2 regions of the Allobosea beijingensis genome follow, and region 2 is predicted to be linked to the other one. Evidence: predicted binding sites of a transcription regulator. Region 2 holds the regulator's gene; the other holds the start of a gene.
What was found. The regulator PhoB, encoded in region 2, activates phosphate uptake and scavenging genes when phosphate is short. The targets are predictions, from matches to a motif close to TGTCATNNANCTGTCAT.
Positions count from the first base shown of each region.

Region 1 (9,828 bases), 570 kb from region 2:
GCCGGACTCTTCCAGCACCAATTCGGCGAGCTCGCCCTGGGGCATGTGCTCGGCGCGCGCCGACCAGCGGCCGAAGGCCTCGACCAGCTCGCGCAAGGCCGTGCGGGCCTTGGGCTTCAACTCGTCGCTCTCGACCGCGGCGCGGGCCGACTGCATCAGCGAGAAGCCGGTGGCGCGGGCATGGTTGTGCAGGAGCTGGACAGTCGCGTCGCCCAGCCCGCGCTTGGGGACGTTGACGATGCGCTCGAAGGCGAGATCGTCGGTCGGCGAGACGACGCAGCGCAGATAGGCGAGCGCATCGCGGATTTCGGCGCGCTCGTAGAAGCGCGGGCCGCCGATGACGCGATAGGGCACCCCGGCCTGGACGAAGCGCTCCTCGATCTCGCGCATCTGGGCGGAGATGCGGACGAGGACCGCGACCTCGGCGAGGTTGTGCTTCTTCGCCTGCATCGCCTCGATCTCGTCGGAGATCAGGCGGGCTTCCTCCTGGCTGTCCCAGGCGCCGGTGATGGTGACCTTCTCACCGAGCGCATCCTCGGTGCGGAGCGTCTTGCCGAGGCGGCCTTCGTTGCGGGCGATCAGCTTCGAGGCGGTGGCGAGGATATGGCCGGTCGAGCGGTAGTTGCGCTCCAGCCGGATCACGGTCGCGCCCGGAAAATCGTGTTCGAAGCGCAGGATGTTGTCGACCTCGGCGCCGCGCCAGCCATAGATCGACTGGTCGTCGTCGCCGACGCAGCAGATGTTGCGGCGGCCCTGCGCCAAGAGGCGCAGCCAGAGATACTGGGCCGTGTTGGTGTCCTGATACTCGTCGACGAGGATGTAGCGGAAGCGGTCGTGATAGGTCTGGAGCACGTCCGGATAGTCGCGGAACAGCGTCAGGCAGTGCAGCAGCAGATCGCCGAAATCGACGGCATTCAACGCCGTCAGGCGCTCCTGATAGGCGGCGTAGAGCTTGCCGCCCCTGCCATGGGCGAAGACGGCCGCTTCGCCTGCGGGCACATCCTTGGGCGCGAGGCCGCGGTTCTTCCAGCTATCGATGAAGCCGGCCAGCATCCGGCCGGGCCAGCGCTTCTCGTCGATGTTCTCGGCCTGTATCACCTGCTTCATCAGGCGGATCTGGTCGTCGGTATCGAGGATGGTGAAGTCGCTGCGCAGGTCGAGCAGCTCTGCATGGCGGCGCAGGAGCTTTGCCGAGATCGAGTGGAAGGTGCCGAGCCAGGGCATGCCTTCGGCGACCGGGCCGACGAGATGGGCGACGCGCTCCTTCATCTCGCGCGCCGCCTTGTTGGTGAAGGTCACGGCGAGGATCTGGGAAGGGTAGGCGCGGCTGGTCGAGATCAGGTGGCCGATGCGGGTGGTGAGCACGCGGGTCTTGCCGGTGCCGGCGCCGGCTAGCACCAGAACGGGGCCGCCCGTCGCCTCGACCGCCTGGCGCTGCTCCGGGTTCAGGCCCGCGAGATAGCCGGCCGCCGGCTGCGCGGCAGCGCGCGCGGCGAGGCCGCCGGGACGGGGCGGAGGAGCGGAAAAGGGGTCTGCGTCGGACAAGGGTGTGCGCTGCTCGTGCGTGATTCGTTCTCTAGCGAATATAGGGTGTCGCTGTCAGGATTGCGCCCTGCCGGAGCGATCATTTTATATCCCGTTCCACAGGGAGGTGGCAGCAATGACCGGGCAGGGCGGAGTGGGAGGCTGGGAGGTCAGCAACCAGGTGCCGGTGCTGGCCGATTACGATGCCTTCGCTGCCGATCCGGTGCTGCCGGGGATCGTCGCGGCCTTCGGCGCCGATTGGGCGCGCGAGCGGCTGCACGAGGCGGGGCGGACGGTCGGCTCTCCCGAAGATGATGCGCAACGAAGGACAGGCGCGGCGATTGACCGAGCGGCTGGATGGCGGCTGGTCCGGGCAATTCGGCGATCTGCCACTGGGCGTCGATGCGGCAGCGCTGGCGCGACGGCGATGCCCGCTCACTGAAACGTCATGCCCGGGCTTGACCCGGGCATCTCCTCATCACTTTTCCGTCTGGAGATGCTCGGGTCAAGCCCGAGCATGACGGCGCTATCAGGCTGCTTCCGGCTCGAAATTCATCGCCTCGCCGTTGATGCAATAGCGCAGGCCGGTTGGCGGCGGGCCGTCGGGGAAGACATGGCCGAGATGGCCGCCGCAATTGGCGCAATGGACTTCGACGCGGAGCATGCCGTAGCTGCGATCCTCGGTGGTGCCGACGGCGTCCTCGAGCGGCTGGTCGAAGCTCGGCCAGCCGGTGCCGCTCTCGAATTTCTCGCCTGACCTGAACAGCTTCTGTCCGCAGCCGGCGCAGGAGAAGGTGCCGGCGCGCTTCTCGTAGTTGAGCGCGCAGGAGCCGGCCCGCTCGGTGCCATGGCCACGCAGGATGCGGTACTGCTCGGGTGTCAGGCGCGCGCGCCATTCGGCGTCCGTGAGCTGGAAGGGAAAGTTCTCCTCCTGCTTCTTCTCGGCTCCGAACATGCTCATCAGACCCATTGCGATCTCCTTCCTGGCGGGAGCGCCTCGTCGGCTTTCGTGACGTCAATATGGGGTTTTGCGAGCCGGATTTCAGCCCCAACCGACGCTCCCGCTTTCACGAAGCCGTGCCGGCCGTCACCGGACCGTCACGCGACTCCTCTAGCAGCCCGGCCACCCGCAAAGGGAGGAAAACCGGTGACGCAACAGGCGACGCAAACGGCGCGCGCGGCCCGCCGCATGACGAGCTCCGGTCTTGGTCAGGCCGTCAGGCGCAGCAAGACACTGTCCAAGGCCGGCATGCTGGAATGGCTGTTCGCCCGCGCCTTCTCGGGATTGGTCTATCCGCAGATCTGGGAGGACCCGGTCGTCGACATGGCGGCGCTTGAGCTCAAGGCCGATGACCATGTCGTCGCGATCGCGTCCGGCTCCTGCAACATCCTGTCCTATCTGACGGCGGCGCCGATCCGGGTCAGCGCGGTCGATCTCAACGCCACCCATATCGCGCTCGGCAAGCTCAAGCTCGCGGCGCTGGCGCGGATGGACAGCCAGGAGGATTTCCTGCGCTTCTTCGGCCGGGCCAATGAAAGCGACAATGTCGCGCTCTATGATCGCGAGATCGCTGATCATCTCGATGCCGTCTCGCGGGGATACTGGGAGGGGCGAGGGCTGAACGGGCGGCGCCGGATCAGCCTCTTCGCCAAAGGCTTTCATCGCTATGGCCTGCTCGGGCGCTTCATCGGGACCGGGCATGTGCTGGCGCGGCTGCTCGGCGGCAATCCCAGGGCAATGCTGGCGGCGCGCGACCTGGCCGAGCAGCGCGTGCTTTACGGCAAGCATCTCGCGCCGGTTTTCGAACGCAAGCTGGTGCGCTGGCTTGTGCGCCAGCCGGCCTCGCTCTATGGGCTCGGCATTCCGCCGGCGCAGTACAAGGCGCTGGCCGCCGATGGCGAGGACGGCATCCTGGGCGCGCTGAAGCTTCGGCTGGAGCGTCTGGCCTGCGACTTCGATCTCAAGGACAATTACTTCGCCCAGCAGGCCTTTGGGCGGCGCTATGGCGACGGACCGGATGCGGCTTTCCCGCCCTATCTCCAGCCGCAGCATTTCGCGGCGGTCAAAGAGCGCGCGCCGGCCGTCACCTATCGCCAGAGCGCGGTCACGGCCTTCCTGGAGGACCAGCCGGCCGAGAGCTGCGATGCCTATGTCCTGCTCGATGCGCAGGACTGGATGAACGATGCCGATCTCACGGCTTTGTGGTCGCAGATCACGCGCACGGCCCGGCCGGGAGCGCGGGTGATCTTCCGCACGGCGGCCGACGAGCGTCTGCTGCCGGGCCGGGTGCCAGCCGCCATCCTCGACCAGTGGCATTACGAGGAGGAGAAGAGCCGCGAGCTCTGCCGGCAGGATCGTTCGGCGATCTATGGCGGCTTTCACCTCTATGTGCTGAGGGAGACCGCACGATGAGCGCGGCAGAGGCGCCTGCGGATTCCGCCGCCGGGCTGATGGACCGGATCTACCGCCACCAGCGCCATATCTACGACGCCAGCCGGAAGTTCTACCTGCTCGGCCGCGACCAGCTCATCGATGGCTTGCAGTCGCCGATGGGCGGAAGCGTGCTGGAGATCGGCTGCGGGACCGGGCGCAACCTGATCCGGATCGCCAGGCGCTATCCGGATTGCGCCTGCTACGGGCTCGATGTGTCCAGCGCGATGCTGGAGACGGCGCAAGGCTCGGTCGCAAAGGCGGGTCTGGAGCAGCGGATCAGGCTCGCGCAAGCGGATGCGACCGGCTTCGACCCGCAGGCGCTGTTCGGCCGTGCTGGTTTCGACCGGATCGTGATCTCCTACGCGCTGTCGATGATCCCGCCCTGGCAGGGTGTGGTGGCCGAGGCGCTGCGTCGGCTGAATCCTGGCGGCTCGCTGCATATCGTCGATTTCGGCGATCAGGCGGGTTTGCCGGCGCCGTTCAAGGCGGTGCTGCTGCGCTGGCTCGCGCTGTTCCATGTCACGCCGCGCGAAGATCTACCCGCTGTCGCGCGTGCCATGGCCGAAGCCGCAGGTGCCGACTGCCGGGTCAGCGGGCCCTATCGCGGCTATGCGGTCCATGCCGTGGCGACGCAGCGCCGGGACGCAGCATAGCGGCAGGTCAAGCTCTTATCCTCGCATCGGCCTCATCCGAGAACCGCGCCACACTTTTCGGGCCGATGCGATAGCGCCTATGCTGCCAGCAATGGATGCTGCCGACGCCCCGCCCGACCAGAGTCGCTTCGAAGCCCTGCGCGACCGGCTGCGCCAGCTCTATCATGGCCGCTCGCCTGCGGCCCTGCGCTTCCAGGCGGTGACGACGGTCGTCGATTTCCTGATCATCGCCTTCTTCATCCTGACGCCGCTGCTGCGCGAGAAATCAGCCTTCCTCTGGATCGACTATTCCGTCGCTGTGATCATGATCGCCGAGATCGGCGCGCGGCTGCTCGCCTCGACCAACATGCTCAGGTTGCTGCGCCAGCCGACCATGCTGCTCGATCTCTTCATCCTGCTCACGCTGCTCATGCCGCAATGGCTGGAGAATTTCGGCTTCCTGCGCATCCTCAGGCTGTGGTCGCTCTCGCATAAGGGCATCGTCTGGGCGCAGTTCCGTGAAACCCGCTTCCGCGAATGGGAAACCGTGGTCCGGGCGCTGAGCAACATCGCAACCTTCCTCTTCGTGGTGACCGGCTTCGTCTACACCTTCTTCTTCCGGCACGAGGGCGGGCTGGAGAGCTATGTCCAGGCGCTCTATTTTACGGTCGCGACGGTGACCACGACCGGCTTCGGCGACGTGACGCTGCCCGGCGTTGCCGGCAAGCTGACCTCTATCGTGGTGATGATCGTCGGGATCACGCTGTTCGTGCGGCTGGCGCAGGCGCTGTTCCGCCCGAACAAGGTGCTGTTCCCCTGTCCCGAATGCGCTTTGCAGCGGCACGAGCCGGATGCGGTCTATTGCAAGGCCTGCGGACACAAGCTGAAGATTCCCGACGGCGATCCCTGAGGAACTCAGATACGCAACCTTCATACTGAGGAGCGCCGCAGGCGCGTCTCCTCGGGATGAGGGCTGACGTTTCCGAAGTGTCGAACCGGTTCAGTGCCGGGTTTCGGTTGCCGTCTCGGTCTCGCGCTCCTCGGTGGTCTCGTCGACCCGGATGGCGGATTTCTTGGGCATGCCGATGATGCGGCCGATCGTGGCTGGCAACGGCATCATGCTGTGGGCCGCCTTCATCAAGGCGATGTTGGCGAGGATATCGGCCGGGAAGGGCGTGACCTTGCGATGGACCATGTCGACATGCAGCGACAGGTTCTCGCTGGTCGCCGCCAGCCAGCCCTCGTTGGCGTGCCGCATCTCCAGGTAATAATGCAGGCGCTTGTCGTCGAAGGCGATGAGCTGCGCGGTGACGCGGACGAGATCGCCCTCGGTCAACTCGCGCTTGTAGAGGATGTGGCACTCCGCCGTGAAAGTGGAGGCATGGCGGGTCTCGACATAGTCGCGGGTAAGGCCGACCAGCGAGAAGACCTCGTCGACCGCGCGGTCGAACAGCACATGGTAATAGGCCATGTTGAGATGACCGTTATAGTCGATCCACTGCGGCTCGACCCGCATCGCCGACGAGACGAAGGGTGCGAAGAACAGCGCCGGGGCGCGCGTATCGTGTTTCATGTTCGCCTCCCTGACAGGCGCCTCGTTCAAGGGCAGGCGGCATTATTGCCGCTGCCCATTCGACCGTCGCATGATCTAGTATGCATCGCTCGCAAGCGGCGTCAGCATCTTGGGCCGGCCAGTATGGCAGGACCATGTCGAAGCGTAACCAATTGCGAAACCGATCTGTTCCAAGTCTAAGCGCCAGAACCGGATGTTGACAATGAGCCTGCCCAGCACCGCCCCTCATGCCAGCCCTGCCTCCGCCGCAGTGCTGCCGCCCTCGCCGGAGGCGATTGCCGCGGTGACGCAGGCGCTGGCCGCAAGCTTCGGCAACCGGCTGGTCACCAGCCTGGCGGTGCGCCAGCAGCACGGCCATACGCTGACCTGGATCCCGAACCAGCCGCCGGATGCAGTGGTGTTCCCGCAGAACACGGGCGAAGTCTCGGAGATCGTGAAGCTCTGCGCCGGCCATGGCGTGCCGGTTATCGCTTTCGGCACAGGCACTTCGCTGGAGGGCCATGTTAACGCGACCTTCGGCGGCGTCTGCATCGACATGTCCCAGATGAAGCGGATCATCGCGGTCCATGCCGAGGATCTCGATGTCGTCGTCGAGGCCGGCGTCACCCGCAAGGAGCTCAACGAGCATCTGCGCGACCAGGGTCTGATGTTCCCGATCGATCCCGGCGCCGACGCCTCGCTCGGCGGCATGGCCGCGACGCGCGCTTCGGGCACCAACGCCGTCCGCTATGGGACGATGAAAGACAATGTCCTGGCGCTGACCGCGGTGATGGCCGACGGTTCGATCGTCAAGACCTCGACGCGCGCCCGCAAGACCTCGGCCGGATACGACCTCACCCGCTTGCTCGTCGGCTCGGAAGGCACGCTCGGCATCATCACCGAGGTGACGCTGAAGCTGCACGGCATCCCGGAGGCGATCGCCGCCGGAGTCTGCCCGTTCCCCTCGGTGAAGGCCGCCTGCGATGCGACCATCATCACGATCCAGTCCGGCCTGCCGGTCGCACGCATCGAACTGCTCGACGACGTGATGATCCGCGGCGTCAACCTGCATGCCAAGCTCGGCTTAGCCGAGACGACGATGCTCTTCGTCGAATTCCACGGCACGGAAGCCGGCGTGAAGGAGCAGTCCGAGCGCTTCGGCGAGATCGCGGCCGAGTTCGGCGGCGGTCCGTTCGAATGGGCGACCAAGGCCGAGGACCGCTCCAAGCTCTGGCAGGCGCGCCATGACGCCTATTGGGCGGCCAAGGCGCTGCGCCCCGGCTTCGAATCGGTCGCGACCGATGTCTGCGTGCCGATCTCGCGCCTGGCCGAATGCGTCGAGGAAACCAAGCGCGACATCGAGGCCTCCGGCCTGGTCGCGCCGATCGCGGGCCATGTCGGCGACGGCAATTTCCACACGCAGCCGCTGGTCGATTTGGCGGATGCTGCGGAGGTCGAGCGCGCGCAGGCCTTCATCGACCGGCTGGTGAAGCGGGCGCTGGCGATGGGGGGCACCTGCACGGGCGAGCACGGTGTCGGCCAGAAGAAGATGAAATATCTGGAGCAGGAGCATGGGGCCGAGGCGCTCGCGGTGATGCGCGTGCTGAAACGCGCGCTCGACCCGCGCAACATCCTCAATCCCGGAAAAATCGTCGCCCTGTGACGCCGTTGCGGCTTGCGCCTTTGGTTTCCTTCGCCGAAATGTCGTGATCTTGCCGCGACTTGCGGGCAGGATGGGCAGGTGTCGGCACGAGCCGTCATTGCGAGGAGCAAAGCGACGAAGCAATCGAGGGGACGTAGAGTTCTGTCGCTCCCGGATTGCTTCGCTGCGCTCGCAATGACGACCGAAGTCGGCGCTGTTCCACCACGAGCGACAGGGGCAGGCAGCGGAATTTGCGTGAGAGTCTGACAGTTCTGGCCGGCCTGCTGGTGCTGGCGCTGCTGGCGGCCCTGATCGGCCCCGGCTTCGTCGACTGGCGCGCCTATCGCCCGCAGATCGAGACCCGATTGAGCGAGGCGCTCGGCGTCGAGACGCGTGTCGGCGGTGCCATCGGCCTGAGGCTGCTGCCCTCGCCGCGCATCGCGCTGGAGGATGTCAGGATCGGCCCCGGCGACGGCACGGCGAGTTCCGCCAGCGCCGAGCAAGCGACCGTGGAACTGGCGCTGGCGGCGCTCGCGCGCGGCGAGTTCCGCTTCTCCGAAGCGCGGCTAGACGGCGCGGCGCTCTCGCTCTCGCTCGACGAGTCGGGTGCCATCCGCCTGCCCGAGCGGAGCGGCACGGGCATCCCGGCCGGAGCGAGCCTCGATCGTCTGACGATCAGCCGTTCGACCCTGATCTGGCGCGAGGCGGGCAAGCCGGCGGTCGTCCTGTCGCCGATCGCGGCCGAGATGTCGGCGGTAAGCCTTGCCGGTCCGTGGCGCTTCGAGGGCGAGGTCGCCGGCGCATCGCTGCGTGTCACCACAGGCGAGATCGAGGATGACGGCCGGCTCAGGACGAAGGCCTATCTCACCGGCGAGGATATTCAGCTCGGCTTCGACGGGGCGCTGGTCTTCCCGAAGAGCGCCGAGGGCTTCGGTGCCGAACTCGATGGCGCCTTCAATCTCTCGCCGGGCGGTGCCGTTGCGGTGGCCGGGCGGGTCAAGGGTGGCAGCCGCCAGCTCGATCTCTCCGGGCTCACGCTCGATCTCGCCGGCGGCGCCGCGCGGCTTGAGGGCGAAGGGCAGTATCTTCCCGGTACCGGCAAGGGCTCGCTGGCCCTGCGGGCGCGGCGGCTCGACGCCGACGCGCTGACGACGGCGCTGGCCGAAAGGCAGGGTTTCGAGCGCGCCTTGCAGGGCCTGCCCGGCTCCTTCGATGTCAGCCTCGATCTCGACCAGTTAATCTGGCGTGGGGAGGACTTCGCGAACCTCGCCCTGCGCGGGCATCTGCATGACGGAGGCTTGAGCGATGCTTCGGCTTCCGTGCGCGTGGCGGGTGCGCTGATCGGCGCCAGCGGCAATCTCGATGGTAACGGGGCCTCGGGCCGTCTCAATCTCAAGGCCGAGGATGCGAGGCGCGTCGGGCTGGTGCTGTCGCGGGCCGGGCTCGATCCGGCGCTGGCCGATTTCATCGCGCGGCTCGGGCGGATAGATGCCGATATCGTCGGCGCCTGGACGGGCAGCGGCGGGCGCTTCCAGCGCCTGCTGGTCGCGGGGTCGTCGGGCCTGCGCCTCGACGCTTCCGGCGAGATCGCGCCGAACCGCATCGCCGCGAAGGCGGCGCTGAACGGGCTCTCGCTCGATACGCTGCCGCCCGGCAACAGCCTCTCCGGCCTGCTCCGGCAGCGCGACGTGGCACTGGATCTCGCGCTGACCAACCTGCGCTTCCGCAACGCGCCGCCGGGCTCGGCCAATCTCGATCTCCGGCGCGAGGGCGACGTCTGGCGGCTGAGCCGGCTGTCGGTCGATGGCTTCGGCGGCGTCGCCGTCACCGGCGCTGGCGCATTGCTGGCGGAGGGCGGCGAGATTTCCGGCCGGGTGAGGGCGCCGCGCTTCGAGACGCTGACGGCTCTGGCCGGGCCGCTGCTGCCGGAGACCGCGATCCAGGCGCTCCAGCGCGTCGGCGAGGGGCTGGCGCGGCTCGATACCGGCTTCCGGCTGACGCGCGCGGCCTCGGGCGACACCAGCCTGTCGGCCGAAGGCACGGC
Region 1 covers NZ_CP132359.1:78,487-88,314, reverse strand. The annotation lists gene Q9235_RS00435 (ATP-dependent helicase) at 1-1,545, opposite strand, end outside; gene Q9235_RS00430 (hypothetical protein) at 1,661-1,966, shown strand; gene msrB (peptide-methionine (R)-S-oxide reductase MsrB) at 2,054-2,485, opposite strand; gene Q9235_RS00420 (BtaA family protein) at 2,714-3,937, shown strand; gene Q9235_RS00415 (class I SAM-dependent methyltransferase) at 3,934-4,611, shown strand; gene Q9235_RS00410 (potassium channel family protein) at 4,703-5,500, shown strand; gene Q9235_RS00405 (thioesterase family protein) at 5,591-6,163, opposite strand; gene Q9235_RS00400 (FAD-binding oxidoreductase) at 6,366-7,805, shown strand; gene Q9235_RS00395 (AsmA family protein) at 8,036-9,828, shown strand, end outside.
Region 1: a site for PhoB is predicted at 2,610-2,626, ahead of Q9235_RS00420 (BtaA family protein). Genes of this name have one in related genera too.

Region 2 (9,828 bases):
CCGTGAACAGCCGCCCGAGGATCATCGCATCGGCGATGTCGGTGACGGTGAACTCGTCGAAGCAGAGCAGATAGGCCTCGTCCGCAAGATCGGCAGCAACCGGCGCGATCGGGTCGGAATCCTTGACCTCGCCGCTCTTGATCTTCTGGCGATAGGCATTGATGCGGCCATGGACGTCGGCAAGGAACTCGTGGAAATGCACCCGGCGCTTGCGCTTCACCGGCGCCGCCTCGAAGAACATGTCCATCAGCATGGTCTTGCCGCGGCCGACCGAGCCCCAGACATAGAGCCCTTTCGGCGCCGCAGCCGTATCCGGCTTCTTGCCGAAGAGCCAGCCGAGCGCGCTGCCCTTGCGCGCGAGCCGGCGGGCGGCGAGCGTCTCGGTCAGCGCCTGGAGCTTCTTGACCACCGCGACCTGCGCGGGATCGCGCTCGATGGCGCCCGCCTCGACCAGGGCGGCATAACGGTCGGTGATCGAGGCTGACATGACGGCGGGCGCTGGCGATCCGGAAAAGACCAGACCGGGTTACGGCAGCCCCGCACTCACCGCAAGTCCGCAGGGCTGCTTTGGGCGGACCCGCATCATACCGAGAGGGCCGCGAGGAAGTCGCGCGTGCGCGCCTGCCTCGGCCTCGTCAGCATGGTCTGCGGAGACCCGTGCTCGACAATCTCACCACCAGCCATGAAGGCGACGCCATCGGCGACATCGCTGATAAAGCCGAGTTCATGCGTCGCCGCGATCATCGTCAGGCCCGACGTGGCAAGGTTGCGCATCACGGCGAGCACCTCGCCTGCCGTGTCCGGATCGAGCCCCGCGGTGGGCTCGTCCAACAGCATCAGCCTCGGCCGCGCCGCCGACACTCGCGCGACGCCAAGGCGCCACCGCTCCCCGCCCGAAAGCTCGCTTGGATAGGCATCGCGCCTGTCGGCCAGCCCGGCCCGCTCCAGCGCAGCCATCGCCTCCGCGACGATCTCCCGTCGCGACAGCCTGAGCTGGCCGAGCGGCCCTTCAAGAATGTGCTGCAGGGCGGTCATGTGATCGAACAGTTCGGGACGCTGCGAGACCATGCCGACGACAAGACCCTGGCGCGCGGTCTCCGCCTCGATCGATGCTCCATCGATCTGGATCGTCCCTTCGTCGATCGCCTCGCTCCCGCCGATGCAGCGCAGCAGCGTCGACTTGCCGGCGCCCGGCCGCCCGATGAGGCACAGGATCGCTCCGGGCGCCACTGCAAGCGAGACGTCGCTCAGCGCCTTCACCTCGCCGAAGCGCTTGCTGACATGGGCGATGGCCACGGCCGCACCAGCCTTCGTGATCTGCGCCGCGCTCACACCGCGTCCTCCGTGAATGTCGTCGGAGGCCATATCGCCCGATCCGCGGCAAGGCCAGCCCGGCGAAACCTCCTGCTCGGCCGCGCGTTGGCGCTTGAGGAGGAGGAGCCATGCTCACCATTCTGCCCGCCCCAGACCATGTCGCCGCCTATCGCCTGTCGCAGACGCTGACTGGCGAGGATCTCGACGCGATCATGGCCGACATCGAAGCTCGGCTCGTCCGCCACGAGAAGCTCGGCATCCTCGCCGACATGACCGATTTCACCGACATGACGCTGGCCGCCGCCTGGAAGGACGCACGCTACAGCCTCGGCAAGCTCTGGGAGCTCCGTCGTTTCCCGAAGGAAGCGGTGATCACCGACAAAGGCTGGCTCGCCGGCTTCGTCGATCTGCTCGACCCGGCGATTCCCTTCGTCAAGGTCCGCGCCTTCAAGCCCGAGGACTACGAGAAGGCGCTGAGTTGGGTCGGCGATATCGAGGGCGGCCCAGACGCCTGAGGCTTATGCGGCGCCGCCGCGCGCAAAGGTCTCGTCGAAGGCATAGCCCGCGCCGCGTACCGTCCGCAGCGGGTCCTTGGCATCCCCCGGCGTGATCGCCTTGCGCAAACGCCCGACATGCACGTCGACCGTGCGCTCGTCGATATAGACGTCGCGGCCCCAGACGGCGTCGAGAAGCTGGGCGCGGGAATAGACCCGGCCCGGCGCCTGCATCAGAAATTCCAGCAGGCGGAACTCGGTCGGTCCGAGATGGAGTTCGCTACCCGCGCGCCTGACGCGGCGCGTCGTACGGTCGAGTTCGAGATCGCCGGCCGCGAGCAGCCCCGCGACATGGCCGGGCTTCGCCCTGCGAAGAAGCGCCTGGATGCGCGCGATCAATTCCGGCAGCGAGAACGGCTTGACGACATAGTCGTCGGCGCCGGTCGCGAGCCCGCGCACGCGCTCGGTCTCCTCGCCGCGCGCCGTCAGCATGATGATCGGCACGCGCTCGGTGTCGCGCCGCGAGCGCAGGCGCCGGCAGAGCTCGATGCCGGACAGGCCCGGCAGCATCCAGTCGAGCAGGACGAGATCAGGCGTGTGATCGCGCAGATGCAGCTCCGCGTCGTCCCCCCGCGCGACGCTGTCGACCTCGAAGCCCTCGGCCTCGAGATTATAGCGCAGCAGCAGGGTGAGCGGCTCTTCGTCCTCGACGATCAGGATGCGTGCGGCCATGTTGGCTTTGACCTTAGTTTCCCGTCACCGCTTCGACCTCGATATTGGTCGTGTCGAGCTTCGGCCGGTTCACATCGAGGGAATCGCCGGTGACGAGGTAATGGATGGTCTCGGCGATGTTGGTGGTGTGATCGCCGATGCGCTCGATGTTCTTGGCGCAGAACAGCAGATGCGTGCAGAACGTGATGTTGCGCGGGTCTTCCATCATGTAGGTCAGGAGCTCGCGGAACAGCGAGGTGTAGAGCGCGTCGATCTCGTCGTCGCGCTTCCAGACCTCGAGCGCCTTCTGCTCGTTGGTGGCGGCATAAGCGTCCAGCACATCCTTGAGCTGGGCCTGCACGAGGCGGCTGATATGCTCGAGGCCGACAACCGCGCGATGCGGCGGCTGGAACTGCCCGGCGATGGCGACGGCCCGCTTGGCGATGTTCTTGGCGAGATCGCCGACGCGCTCGATGTCCGAAGCGAGGCGGATCGCCGAGATCAGCTCACGCAGATCCTGCGCCAGAGGCTGGCGCCGGGCGATGGTAAGCACGGCCTTCTCCTCGACCTCGCGCTGGAGGTTGTCGAGGCGCTGGTCGGCCGAGATGATCTTCTGGGCCAGCGCGGTATCGCGGCGAACGAGCGCGACCGTGGAATCGCCCAGCATGCGCTCGGCCATTCCGCCCATTTCGGCGAGGCTGCGGCGGATACCTTCGAGATCGGCGTCGTAGGAACGGACGATGTGTTCAGTCATGGCATTGCCCTCCACGGCGTCGCTTAGCCGAAACGGCCTGTGACGTAGTCCTGCGTCTGCTTTTTGGCGGGGTTCATGAAGATCGTGTTGGTCGGAGCGAACTCGATGACCTCGCCGAGATACATGAAGGCGGTGTACTGCGAGATGCGCGCCGCCTGCTGCATGTTGTGCGTGACGATGGCGATGGTGAAGTCGCTCTTGAGCTGCTCCAGCAGGTCTTCGATCTTGCCGGTCGAGATGGGATCGAGCGCCGAGGTCGGCTCGTCGAACAGGATCACTTCCGGCTTCTGCGCGATGGTGCGCGCGATGCACAGGCGCTGCTGCTGGCCGCCGGAGAGACCCATGCCGGAGCTCTTCAGCTTGTCCTTGACCTCGTCCCAGAGCGCGGCGCGGCGCAGCGCGCCCTCGACGCGGTCGTCGAGCTCCGACTTCGGCGGCTTCTCGTAGAGGCGGATGCCGAAGGCGACGTTGTCGTAGATCGACATCGGGAACGGCGTCGGCTTCTGGAAGACCATGCCGACGCGCGAGCGCAGCTCGTTCACATCGACTTCTTTCGAGATGATGTTGCGGCCGTCGAGCATGATCTGCCCTTCGGCGCGCTGCTCGGGGTAGAGCGAGTAGATGCGGTTGAAGATGCGCAGCAGGGTCGACTTGCCGCAGCCCGACGGCCCGATCAGCGCCGTGACGTGCCGGTCGCGGAAGTCGAGATTGATGTTCTTCAGCGCCTTGTGCTCGCCGTAGTAGAAATCGAGGTTCTTGACCGCGATCCGGACGGGCGCCTCGGCATCGAGCGACTGGGGGGAGAGTTCAAGGGTCGAAAGCATCGACATGGGTCCTCAAGGTCGGTCGCGACCGGGTTGGTTTCAGGCTCACTTGCTGCCGGCGACGATACGCCGGGCAACGATCGAGAGCACGAGGATCGAGATGGTGATGATCAGCGAGCCGGCCCAGGCGAGCTGCTGCCAGTTCTCGTAAGGGGCGGAGGCGAACTGGTAGATCGTCACCGGCAGGTTCGAGACGCCGCCGACAAGTGTCGGCGAGAACCAGAAATTGTTGTTGAGCGCGGTGAAGAGCAGCGGCGCGGTCTCGCCGGCGATGCGGGCGAGCGCCAGCAGGATGCCGGTGACCATGCCGGCCTTGGCCGCGCGCCAGGTCACCGAGGTGATCACGACGGAAGGCGGCGCGCCGAGCGCAGCGCCGGCTTCGCGCAAGGGACCGGGCACGAGGCTGAGCATGTCCTCGGTGGTGCGCACGATGACCGGGATCGCGATGATGCCGAGCGCGACGCCGCCGGCCCAGCCGGAATAGCCGCGGAACGGCTCGACGAGGATGACGTAGACGAACAGGCCGATCAGGATCGACGGCGCCGAGAGCAGGATGTCGTTGATGAAGCGGATCAGATTGGCGAGCTTCGAGCGCCGGCCGTATTCCGCGAGCCAGGTTCCGGCCAGCACGCCGATCGGCGTGGCGATGGCGATGCCGAGGAAGGTCAGCACGAAGGAGCCGACGATGGCGTTGGCGATGCCGCCGCCTTCTGTGCCGGGGCCGGGCGTCACCGCCGTGAACGTCGCGACGGAGAGCCCGCCGATGCCCTTCACCAGCAGCATGCCGAGGATCCAGAACAGCACGAAGATGGCGGTGAAGGTGAAGCCGGTGGCGATGATCTTCATCATCCGGTCGGCCGTGCGGCGGGACTGGCGCACGCGCCCCCAGGGCTGGCGCGGCAATTCGCGAGTCGTGGTCGTCATGGTCATGGGGGTGAGCCTCAGTAGCGCTTGACGCGGGCGACCAGCAGTCGCGCGATGACGAGGACGACGAAGGTGACGAAGAACAGGATGCACCCCAGCGCGATCAGCGCGTTGAGCTGAAGGCCCATCGCCTCGTTGAACTCGTTGGCGATGCGCGAGGCGATCGTCGAACCGGGATCGAGGATCGAAGCCGAGAGCCGGTTGGCGTTGCCGACGACGAAGGTGACCGCCATGGTCTCGCCGAGCGCGCGGCCGAGGCCGAGCATCACCGCGCCGATGATCGAGACACCGGCCTGGGGCACCAGGACGTGGCGCACGACCTCCCAGGTCGTCGCGCCGATGCCATAGGCGCTCTCGCGCAGCACGGAGGGGATCTGCTCCAGCATGTCGCGGGTGATCGAGGCGATGAACGGCACGATCATGAAGGCGAGGATGATGCCGGCAGTGAAGATGCCCAGGCCCGAGGGCGAGCGCGAGTAGAGCACCGTGCCGACGATCGGCATGCCCTCGACGATGTTCGACAGCGGGATCTGCACATAGGCCGCGAAGAGCGGCACGAAGACGAACAGGCCCCACATGCCGTAGATGATCGAGGGCACGGCGGCGAGCAGCTCGATAGCGGTCGCGACCGGCTTCTTGAACCAGGCCGGCGCGAGCTGGGTCAGGTAGACCGCGATGCCCAGCGAGAGCGGTACGCCGATCACCAGCGCGATCAGCGCAGTCGAGAGCGTGCCGACGATCGCCGGCCAGGCGCCGTATTGCTCGTTCTGGGTATCCCAGACGCTGGAGGTGATGAAGCCGAGGCCGAATTCGCGGAAGGCCGGCCAGCCGCCGATCACCATCGAGGCCATGATGGCGGCGAGCAGCACCAGCACCAGCAGCGCCGCCGCGAAGCTGGCATTGCGGAAGACCAGGTCGAAGGTTGCCTTCGGTGTCTTCCGGACGATTGGCGTCGCGCCGGGAATGCTCGACATGTCGGTTGCTGCGGTCATCCGCGGAGGCTCCGGTGGCATGGCCGGGATCGTCGGGTGACCCGCCCGACCCCAGCCCTCATCCTGAAGAGCGCCCGAAAAAGGCTCCTCAGGATGAGGGCTTCAAGAGTGCGGCGAGGCGGGTCGAAACCCGCCTCGCCCGTGTCGGTGGCAGCGATCAGAAGATCGGCTTGCCGGAATTGTCGGTCACGCCCTTCCAGGCATTGCGGACCTGGTCCTTCACGTTCGCCGGCAGGGCGACGTAGTCGAGGTCGCTGGCGAGCTTGTCGCCGCTCTTGTAGGCCCATTCGAAGAACTTCAGCGCGGCCTGCACCTCTTCCGGCTTCTCCGGCTTGGCATGGACCAGGATGAAGGTCGCCGAGGTGATCGGCCAGGCGTCCGCGCCCTTCTGGTTGTTCAGCGAGATGCCGAAACCGGGCTGCTCGCTCCAGTTGGCGTTGGCGGCAGCGGCCTGGAAGGCCTTCTCTTCCGGCGCCGGGAAGTTGCCGTCGGCATTCTTAACCAGGGCGTGGGAGAGCTTGTTCTGCTTGGCATAGGCGTATTCGACATAGCCGATCGAGTTGGCGACCTGCTTGACCGAGGCCGAGACGCCCTCGTTGCCCTTGCCGCCGATGCCGACCGGCCACTGCACGGCGGTGTTGGTGCCGAGCTTCGACTTCCACTCGGCCGAGACCTTGGAGAGATAGTCGGTGAACACGAAGGTCGTGCCCGAGCCGTCCGAACGGTAGACCGGGTTGATGTTGGCGTCCGGCAGGGTGACGCCGGCATTGAGCGCGACGATCTTCGGATCGTTCCACTTCTTGATGTCGCCCATATAGATCTGGGCGATGACCTCGCCCGAGAGCTTGAGCTTGCCCGGCTCGACGCCGGCGATGTTCACGGCCGGCACGACGCCGCCCATCACGGTCGGGAACTGGATCAGGCCGTCCTTGGTCAGATCCTCGCCCTTGAGCGGGGCGTCGGTGGCGCCGAAGGCGACGGTCTTGGCCTTGATCTGGCGGATGCCGCCACCCGAGCCGATCGACTGGTAGTTCAGGCCGGTGCCCGTCTCCTTCTTGTAGGCCTCGGCCCACTTGGCATAGATCGGGAAGGGGAAGGTCGCGCCGGCACCGGTGATGTCGGCAGCCTGGGCGGAACCGGCGATCCCGGCGGCAACGGCCGCCAGAACGAAAATCTTGCGCATGTGAGGTGTCCTCATTGGGTCGCACTATCTAGCGGCCCTGTCAGAACACCCTCTGTATGACAGCCAAATGACAATCCGTCATGAAAGCTGTCATGAATGCCCGTCATGCACGGATTGAGCGGTGGTAGGATCGGCCAGAACCGCCGTTGTCATTCCGGGGCTTCGCGAAGCGAAGAACCCGGAACCCACGACCGGGTGAGCCCTCTGCAACAGCATGATCGTGAACGTGAACCTAGTCGTGGGTTCCGGGTTCGCGCCTGCGGCACGCCCCGGAATGACAACGGGACTGCTCGAAACTAGCCGTTGGCGCGCCCCGCCTCGAAACGCGGCAGGATCGCCCTGAAGGTCGCGCCCTGCCCCGGCTTGCTCTCGATCGTCAGGCGCCCGCGATGGCGCAGCACGATATGCTTCACGATGGCAAGCCCCAGGCCCGTGCCGCCCGCCTCGCGGCTCGCGGCGGTGTCGACGCGGTAGAAGCGCTCGGTCAGGCGCGGCAGATGCTCCGGCGCGATGCCCGGCCCATCGTCGCGCACGCTGAAGCTCGCCTCGCTCTCGCCGGTCTCGACGGTGATCGCGACCTCGCCGCCCGGCTTGCCGTATTTGATCGCGTTCTCGACGAGGTTTTCCATCAGTCGCAGCAATTCGTCGCGGTCGCCCGGGACCTGCAGCGCCTCGCGCGGCGTCTTCAGCGCCAGCGTGACGTCGCGCTCCCTCGCCATCAGCGTCAGCGAATCCACGATCTCGCGGGCGATGCCGGCGAGATCGACCGGCGTGTCCGGCGCGACATGGGCGCGCTGCTCGATGCGCGACAGCGAAAGCAGGTCGTCGACGAGCCTGGCCATACGCAGGCCCTGCTCGCGCATGATGCCGAGGAAGCGCTCGCGGGCCCGCTCGTCATTGCGCGCTGGCCCCTGCAAGGTCTCGACGAAGCCGAGCAGCGAGGCCAAGGGCGTGCGCAGTTCATGGCTGGCATTGGCGACGAAATCGACGCGCATGCGCTCGATCACACGCTGCTCGCTCAGGTCCTGGAAGGTTAGCAGCGTGGCATGACGCAAACCGCTGTCATGCAGCGCGGCGATATGGATGCGAAAAGTCCGCTCGACCGGCACGCGCTCGACCAGCTCGACGGTTTTGCGCCCGCCTTCGATCGCAACCTGCTCGATCGCGTCATTGAGATCGGGATCGCGCAGGACCAGCGCCAGCAGCTTGCCGACTGCCAGCCCCGGGATCAGGACGGGCATGGCCGGACTCAGCGCCTGCGCCACACCCTGCCCGTCGAGCAGCACGGCCGGCGCGCCGAACGCCTCGACCACGTCCCGCACCAGCGCGGCATTGGAAGCGGAAAGATTGACCATGAGGAGCCCGGAGACAGACGGCGGGTGCCGACGGGGCCTTTCCTGAGCGGAAGCGCGGCGGGCGTCAATTCCCTTCCGTGGGCTGGAGCATGTTCAAGCGAAGTGGGCACCGGTTCGCGTGAAGAAAATGCGACAAAACAAGGAGCTAGAACAATTCCGTCATTCAGGGAATTGCGGAATTGCTCTAGCCGGCTAGGTTGCGTGCGAAGCGGAGACATGACGATGGCGAAGAAACTCTTGGGCTCGGACGTCAAGGAACCCGTCGTCACGACGTCGGAGTATCTTACCAAACCGGCGAAGGCGCGCGCCAAGTCGAAGAAGATGAAGGGCTTCGACATCGAGGCCGACAGCCTGCCGGAAGCCATCATCGACGCCGCCTATCACAGCGGCAACTACCCCTATGGCAAGCGGATGAAGCGCAAGCGCTACGACCGCGAGATGGAGCCGCTGCAGATCGAACTGCAGAAGCTGATGCGCTGGGCGAGCAAGCATGGCGAGCGCATCGTCATCGTCTTCGAGGGACGCGACGGTGCCGGCAAGGGCGGCACCATCGCCCGCTTCACCCAGCATCTCAATCCGCGCCAGGCCCGCATCGTCGCGCTATCCAAACCCTCAGACACCGAAAAGGGCCAGTGGTATTTCCAGCGCTATGCCGCGCAGATGCCGACGGCAGGCGAGATCGTGTTCTTCGACCGCTCCTGGTACAACCGCGCCGGCGTCGAGCGCGTCATGGGCTTCTGCAAGCCGGAGGAGACCGAGCAATTTCTCCGTGAAGCCCCGGCCTTCGAAGGCATGCTCGCCCGCGACGGCGTCCGCCTGATAAAGCTCTTCCTGACGATCGGGCGCGAGATGCAGATGACACGCCTGCACGCACGCTGGCACGACCCGCTCAAGCGCTGGAAGCTCTCGCCGATCGATTTCGAGTCGATTCCGCGCTTCGACGACTATTCCCGCGCCTTCGACGAGATGCTCTCGCGCACCTCGACCGAGGCCGCGCCCTGGCATGTCGTGCGCAGCAACGACAAGCTCCGCGCCCGGCTCAATGCCATCCGCTACGTGCTGAAGACGATCCCCTACAAGGACAAGGACGAGGACGCGATCGGCACGCTGGACGAGGACATCGTGCTGCCGGTGGATCGCTATCTCGACAATGGCGGCGAGCCTGAGGGCCGCTGATTAGGTCATACGAACCGCTCCTGCCGGATTCCGGTCACAGAATCGGGTGATCTTCCGGCCCATGGCGACCCTGGCTTTCGCAGCCCTGCGGCGATCCCTCG
Region 2 covers NZ_CP132359.1:645,570-655,397, forward strand. The annotation lists gene zapE (cell division protein ZapE) at 1-487, opposite strand, end outside; gene Q9235_RS03225 (amino acid ABC transporter ATP-binding protein) at 583-1,332, opposite strand; gene Q9235_RS03230 (SpoIIAA family protein) at 1,443-1,829, shown strand; gene phoB (phosphate regulon transcriptional regulator PhoB) at 1,833-2,540, opposite strand; gene phoU (phosphate signaling complex protein PhoU) at 2,554-3,273, opposite strand; gene pstB (phosphate ABC transporter ATP-binding protein PstB) at 3,297-4,103, opposite strand; gene pstA (phosphate ABC transporter permease PstA) at 4,143-5,027, opposite strand; gene pstC (phosphate ABC transporter permease subunit PstC) at 5,039-6,013, opposite strand; gene pstS (phosphate ABC transporter substrate-binding protein PstS) at 6,171-7,196, opposite strand; gene Q9235_RS03265 (ATP-binding protein) at 7,493-8,551, opposite strand; gene ppk2 (polyphosphate kinase 2) at 8,774-9,727, shown strand; gene Q9235_RS03275 (hypothetical protein) at 9,789-9,828, shown strand, end outside.